Rheinheimera salexigens: one gene and its partner. Each later gene encodes a partner of the first gene's protein in a complex. Links are inferred from orthologs where the notes say so. Each region holds a gene or a part of one and is shown in the gene's direction. Other genes may lie near its edges.

Evidence for each region.
Region 2: the proteins of BI198_RS08085 (region 1) and lolA are in contact, whole or in part, in a cryo-EM structure (PDB 7ARM), measured with the Escherichia coli proteins. The link is inferred for Rheinheimera salexigens from one-to-one orthologs.

The regions. Positions count from the first base shown.
Region 1 is NZ_MKEK01000001.1:1,761,425-1,764,753, forward strand. What follows is about bases 209-3,207. They hold BI198_RS08085 (lipoprotein-releasing ABC transporter permease subunit), read left to right. Parts: upstream 209-1,088; coding sequence 1,089-2,327; downstream 2,328-3,207. Other genes in these bases: BI198_RS08075 (lipoprotein-releasing ABC transporter permease subunit), read left to right, coding at 209-420; lolD (lipoprotein-releasing ABC transporter ATP-binding protein LolD), read left to right, coding at 413-1,096; BI198_RS08090 (DUF2062 domain-containing protein), read right to left, coding at 2,395-2,919; BI198_RS08095 (DNA internalization-related competence protein ComEC/Rec2), read left to right, coding at 2,945-3,207. Outside these bases: more of BI198_RS08075, read left to right, coding at 1-208; more of BI198_RS08095, read left to right, coding at 3,208-3,329. UniProt on the Escherichia coli protein: Part of an ATP-dependent transport system LolCDE responsible for the release of lipoproteins targeted to the outer membrane from the inner membrane.
Region 2 is NZ_MKEK01000001.1:2,136,721-2,140,049, reverse strand. The notes cover bases 30-3,028. They hold lolA (outer membrane lipoprotein chaperone LolA), read left to right. Parts: upstream 30-1,200; coding sequence 1,201-1,857; downstream 1,858-3,028. Other genes in these bases: BI198_RS09755 (replication-associated recombination protein A), read left to right, coding at 1,858-3,028; BI198_RS09765 (DNA translocase FtsK), read left to right, coding at 30-1,200. In the rest of the region: more of BI198_RS09765, read left to right, coding at 1-29; more of BI198_RS09755, read left to right, coding at 3,029-3,222; fluoride efflux transporter CrcB, read left to right, coding at 3,236-3,329. UniProt on the Escherichia coli protein: Participates in the translocation of lipoproteins from the inner membrane to the outer membrane.

The DNA.
Region 1 (3,329 bases):
ATGGAAAAAGGCATGATGTGGTTAATGTTATTGCTGATAGTGGCCGTAGCGGCATTTAATATTGTCTCTGCTTTGGTAATGATGGTCACCGACAAACAAGCTGAAATTGCCATTTTAAAAACCTTGGGTATGACCGATAAGCAATTATTCAATATTTTTGCCATGCAAGGTATTAGTAATGGCGTTGTTGGCGCGATTTCTGGTGCTATAGCCGGTATCTTACTCAGTTGGCAGCTAAATAACATACTGAGTGTTTTGGGTTTACATATCAGTTCAGTGGCGGTGTTGCCAATTGATATTCAACTGCAACAAATCTTATTAATTTTATTAAGCGCCGTCATGCTGACGTTGCTGGCAGTATGGTATCCAGCAAGAAAAGCAGTACGTGTTAATCCAGCGGAAATTTTACGTGATGAATAAAGTATTAACTGCACAGCAGATAAGCAAAAGTTACCGTGATGGCTTGCAGCAAGTTAAAGTATTACAAGGTGTTGACTTAACCGTTAACAGCGGTGAAATGTTAGCCATAGTGGGCAGCTCTGGCTCAGGTAAAAGCACCTTATTACATATACTGGGCAGTCTAGACTTAGCTGATAGCGGCTCGGTGCAGTTATTAGGCGAAGATATTGCCAAGATGACCAGTAAACGTAAAGCTCAGCTGCGCAATCAACAGTTGGGCTTTATATACCAGTTTCATCATTTGTTAATGGACTTTACAGCTCTAGAAAACGTGGCTATGCCGTTGCTCATTAATGGTATAAGCAAACAATTAGCTAATGAAAAAGCCTTAGCCATACTACAACGTGTCGGTTTAGAGCAACGAGCTAGCCATAAACCGGCTGAGTTAAGCGGTGGAGAGCGGCAACGTGTGGCGATTGCGCGAGCGTTAGTGGCCGAGCCGGCCTTAGTGCTAGCCGATGAGCCTACCGGTAATTTAGATCAGCATACTGCAGAAAGCATTTATCAATTATTGCGTGAGCTAAATCAACAATCAAATACCAGCTTTATTATTGTTACCCACGATTTAACCTTAGCTAAAAAATTAGATAAGTATTATTTGATGCGAGAGGGAAGTTTGGAGCTGGGTCATGGTTAAACTGGCTTGGCAGTTTGCCCGACGCTATCGCTCTAACAAACAAACCAGTGGTTTTATTCGTTTTATTTCTGCCAGCTCTACCTTAGGTATTGCGCTGGGAGTGGCTATTTTAATTGTCGCTTTGTCGGTGATGAATGGTTTTGAGCAAGCGTTAAAGCAGCGCTTGTTGTCAGTGATCCCGCATGTAGAATTAGAGGCTGTTAGTGAAAGTATTTCTGACTGGCAAGTTAAATTAACCGATTTAAGTCAAACCGAAGGCGTTGAAGCGGGCGCGCCTTATATCAAAACCAACGGCATGCTACGCCAAGGTTTGGCCGTTAAAGCGGCAGAAGTGCGTGGCATAGCTTTAGATTACGAGCAGCGCATAAGTGATTTTGCTGATTATGTTATTGCCGGCCAGTTAAAGAAATTATCCGCCACCGATATTGTGTTAGGTAAAGGTATAGCTGATGCTTTAGAGGTGAAAGTGGGGGATAGCGTACAGTTATTATTACCCACATTAGCCGAGGATGGTCGTTTGGCTAGCTATAGCAATGTCGCACTCACCGTTAGTGCCGTTATTGCTATCGGTGGTCAGTTAGATTACAGCCAAGCTTGGCTTGATATAGACGCGTTAGCCCAATTATTGCATTACCCAGAAGCAACAGTGCAAGGCTTTGCATTTCGGTTAAACGATATTTTTGCAGCTCCTGAAATGGCGCGCGAGTTAGGCCGACGGTCGAATGATTATGTGTACTTGTTAGATTGGTTTCGCAGTCAAGGTCATGTTTATCAAGATATTCAAATGGTGCGGACTATTTTGTATCTGGTGCTAGCGCTGGTGATTGCCGTGGCGTGTTTTAATATCGTAGCAACTCTGGTTATGGCAGTGCGTGAAAAGCAAAGTGATATTGCCATTTTACTGACAATGGGTATGCCACAGCGCAGTATTATATTGATATTTATTTGTTTAGGTTGGTTAAACGGTTTAATAGGAACGATATTAGGCGGCATTATTGGTGTGCTACTGGCAACTAATATTGAACTCATTTTCGCTGGGATCAGCACGGTATTAGGTCATGCTATTTTAGACCCTAGCATTTATTTTGTTAATTTTGTGCCGTCTGTGCTGCAGTTAGAAGATGTCGTTATTACCTGTTTAGTGGCATTATTAATGAGTTTAATAGCGACGTTTTACCCTGCACTACGCGCCAGTAAAGTACAACCAGCAATGGTGTTAGGCCAAAAGTAACGGTTTAATGCCAAGCGTTTGCTGGCAGCGAAATTGTTATATTGAACCTGGGTTTTGAACTTAGTACCTAGTATTTAGGATTACGTTTTAACTTACGCTTAGTTTGGGCTTTTCTTACCGACAAGCGCCACAACCAATCAATACCAAAATATCCGACAATCGCTGAAAAAATTCCCATCAATAAACAGCCAACCATAAATGGTTTGCCAATAGTGGCAATACTATGCTGCAACCATTGCCAACTGGCTTCAAACGCAAAATGCTCTACTGGAGTTTGCAGTACGATAGTGCCAATAACATAGCTAAGATAAAATAAAAACGGCATGGTAAAAGGATTAGTAAGCCAGACTAACGCCACAGATAACGGTAAATTAACCCGTAACGGGATAGCCACGGCCGCAGAGGCGACCATTTGAAATGGGATTGGCATCCAAGCAAAAAATAACCCCACAGCAAAAGCGCCGCGAGCTGACTTACGGTTCAAATGCCATAAATTACCATCATGCAATAAGCTACCAAACAACTTTAATATCTTTTGTTGCTTGATTTTTTCTGGAGATGGTAGATATTTCTTAATAAAGTTCTTTGCCATTACAACCTATTCACAAAAAATGAACATGACGTTATTTTGCCTGGGTGTACTTGCTGCAAGCCTATTGTCGTTATTTCTGCCAATAGTGCCACCTCTTTTTACACTATTTATGTTAGTGCCAATATTGCTGTGTGCGATTTGGCGGCGGATCTATTTTATTGTTGGCGCAATAGTATTTATTAGTCTTTGGTTGCTACAGACTAATCAGTATTATACGACACAATTGCAGCTTGTAGCATCGTCAAATATTAGTAGTGTAATTATCGGTTCTTCTACTGGTACTAACGGCACTTTTAAAAGCAGCAGCACCAGTACCATTACTGGCACGATTATCGAAGCACCAAAGTCATACCTAGATTATAGTCAAATTTTATTGCTGCTAGACGAGGGACCGGGTAAAGGGTATCGCG
Region 2 (3,329 bases), 380 kb from region 1 along the record:
GAGCTACCGAATAAACATAGAGAAATTGTCCGTTTATCCGAAGTTATTGGTGATGAGGTTTTTGAACAGTCTAAATCGTCGTTAACCATGGTGTTAGGTAAAGATATCGCCGGTAAATCGGTAGTAGCCGATTTAGCCAAAATGCCGCATTTATTAGTTGCGGGTACTACCGGCTCTGGTAAGTCGGTCGGCGTTAACGTGATGATTTGTAGTTTATTGTATAAATCGACCCCAGATGACGTTCGGTTTTTAATGATTGACCCTAAAATGCTGGAATTGTCTATTTACGAAGGCATACCGCACTTATTAACCGAAGTCGTCACCGACATGAAGGATGCAGCTAATGGCTTGCGCTGGTGTGTGGGTGAAATGGAGCGGCGTTATAAATTAATGTCAGCGTTAGGTGTGCGTAATTTAAAAGGCTATAACGCTAAAGTTAAAGAAGCTATTGCAGAGGGTACGCCGCTTAAAGATCCGTTATGGCGGCCGTCAGACGATATGCGTACTGAGCAGCCTGAGTTAGAAAAACTGCCGTCTATTGTTGTGGTTATCGACGAATTTGCCGACATGATGATGATCGTCGGTAAAAAAGTTGAAGAGTTAATTGCTCGGATCGCGCAAAAAGCTAGGGCTGCGGGTATTCATTTAATTTTAGCCACTCAGCGTCCGTCAGTAGACGTAATCACGGGCTTAATAAAAGCTAACATTCCCACCCGTATTGCGTTTCAAGTGTCATCGAAAATTGATTCGCGGACAATTCTTGATCAGCAAGGTGCTGAAAGCTTATTGGGTATGGGTGATATGTTGTATTTACCGCCCGGCTCGGGTGTACCAACACGGGTGCATGGTGCTTTTGTTGATGACCATGAAGTGCATGCTGTGGTTGCAGATTGGAAACGCCGTGGTAAGCCAAATTATATTGCGGAAATATTAAGTGGCGAAACCAATGAAGAAAATTTATTACCCGGCGAGTCGTTAGAAGGCGATGACGATGAGTCAGACGTGTTATACGATCAAGCTGTCGCTTTTGTTACAGAAACACGTAGAGCGTCGGTGTCAGGTGTACAGCGTAAGTTTAGAATTGGCTATAACCGTGCTGCACGCTTAGTAGAACAAATGGAGCGCAGTGGCATAGTGAGTGGTCCTGGCAACAATGGTAATCGTGAAGTAATGGCGCCACCCCCGCCAAGAGGACATTAAATGATACGTTTATTAATTTCTACCGTGCTGTTGTGCGGTATCAGCTTTTCATCGGTTGCAGCTCAAAGCGCGGCCAATAAGACTGTAAATGTTGCAACTAACAGCGCAGAGCAAACGTTACAACAAAAACTTAAGCAGATTAAAACCTTTTCTGCTCAATTTACCCAGCAGGTTTATGATCAGCAGCAACAAGTATTACAACAAGCAGAAGGTGAATTAAATTTAAAACAGCCTGAGCTATTTAGATTTGCCACCACAACGCCAGAAGAAAACTTATTTATCGGTGATGGCCAGTCGTTATGGTTTTACAGTGCACCATTAGAACAGTTAACCATTTATGATGCAGCAGCCGAAGTAAACCGGACACCTTTTGTGTTGTTAACCTCTAATGATCCGTCATTGTGGGCTAATTTTACGGTTAAGCAGCAACAACAACAATTTACTATTACGGCTAAAGATAGCAGCAGCCAAGTAACAGAATTAACCCTTCGCTTTGCCGGAGATGCCTTGTCTGAGATGCAAGTGATGGATATTAACCAACAGCTTAGTGTGTTTAAATTTATTGCCGTGCAACTTAATGTGCCGTTAGCCGATGGTTTGTTTCACTTTACGCCACCTGAGTTCACAGAAATTGATGATCAGCGCAGCCGAAATTAAATGAGACCTTTATCTTTAGATTTTGCCGATGATTTTCGTCCCTTAGCGGCGCGAATGCGGCCGACAAACTTAACGGAATATGCAGGGCAACAACATCTTGTAGGCGAGGGCACGGCTTTACGTAAAGCAATTATGGCCGGCAGAGTGTTTTCGGTTATTTTATGGGGGCCACCAGGCACCGGTAAAACCACCTTAGCTGAAGTAATCGCCGCGCACGCTGATGCCAGTATTATAAAACTTTCTGCCGTGACATCCGGTATTAAAGATATTCGTGACGCCATTACCGAAGCCCAACAACGACAACAGCAGCAACAGCAGCGCACCTTATTGTTTGTTGATGAAGTGCATCGTTTTAATAAAAGCCAACAAGATGCTTTTTTACCGTTTATTGAAGATGGCACCATTATTTTTATTGGCGCTACTACTGAGAACCCGTCATTTGCGCTAAATAACGCTATTTTATCCCGTGCCAGAGTCTGTGTACTTAAATCGCTAACTGAAGCAGATTTACGCCAAGTATTACAACAAGCCTTAACGGATAAAGAGCGCGGTTTAGGTCTTGAAAATATTCAACTGACGGCTGATGCCGAACAGCTATTGCTGCGACTGGCCGATGGTGATGCGCGTAAGTTGCTTAATTTATTAGAACAAGCAGCAGAATTAACGACCAATGAAAATGGTACTGATAGCAGTTCTGATACTAGTACTAAGACCATCGAGTTTGAAACCTTTAAAAATTTAATGCCGCGCCAGTTACCGGGATTTGATAACCAAGGTGACTTATTTTATGATCTTATTTCGGCTTACCATAAGTCGGTGCGCGGCTCAGATCCAGATGCAGCCTTATATTGGTATTGTCGTATTTTAGCTGGCGGCGGTGATCCGTTATATGTAGCCAGGCGCTTACTGGCTATTGCCAGCGAAGATATTGGCACTGCTGATCCAAGGGCGTTAACCTTAGCTATTAATGCTTGGGATACGTTTGAGCGGGTTGGGCCTTCTGAAGGTGAGCGGGCTATTGCTCAAGCCACGGTATATATGGCATTAGCACCAAAAAGCAATGCAGTATATATGGCATTTAATGAATTAAAACAGCTTGTTGCAGACACACCTGCTTACGAAGTGCCTTTGCATTTACGTAATGCACCCACTAAGTTAATGCGCGAGTTAGGCTTTGGTGAAGGTTATCGTTATGCCCATAACGAGCCCGGTGCGTATGCAGCCGGTGAACGTTATTTACCAGAGCAATTGGCCGATAACCAATTTTATCAGCCGAGCAATCGCGGTATGGAAAAACAACTGGCAGAAAAGCTAGCTTATTTACGCCAGCTGGATCAACAAAGCCCAAAGAAGAGAAATACCTGATGTTGGAGCTGAGATGTTAACCTATCTAGCCATTGCCTTAGGTGGCGCTTTAGGCGCATGTATGCGCTACGGCACTAACGAAATAATGGTGAATGTTTTTGGTAAAG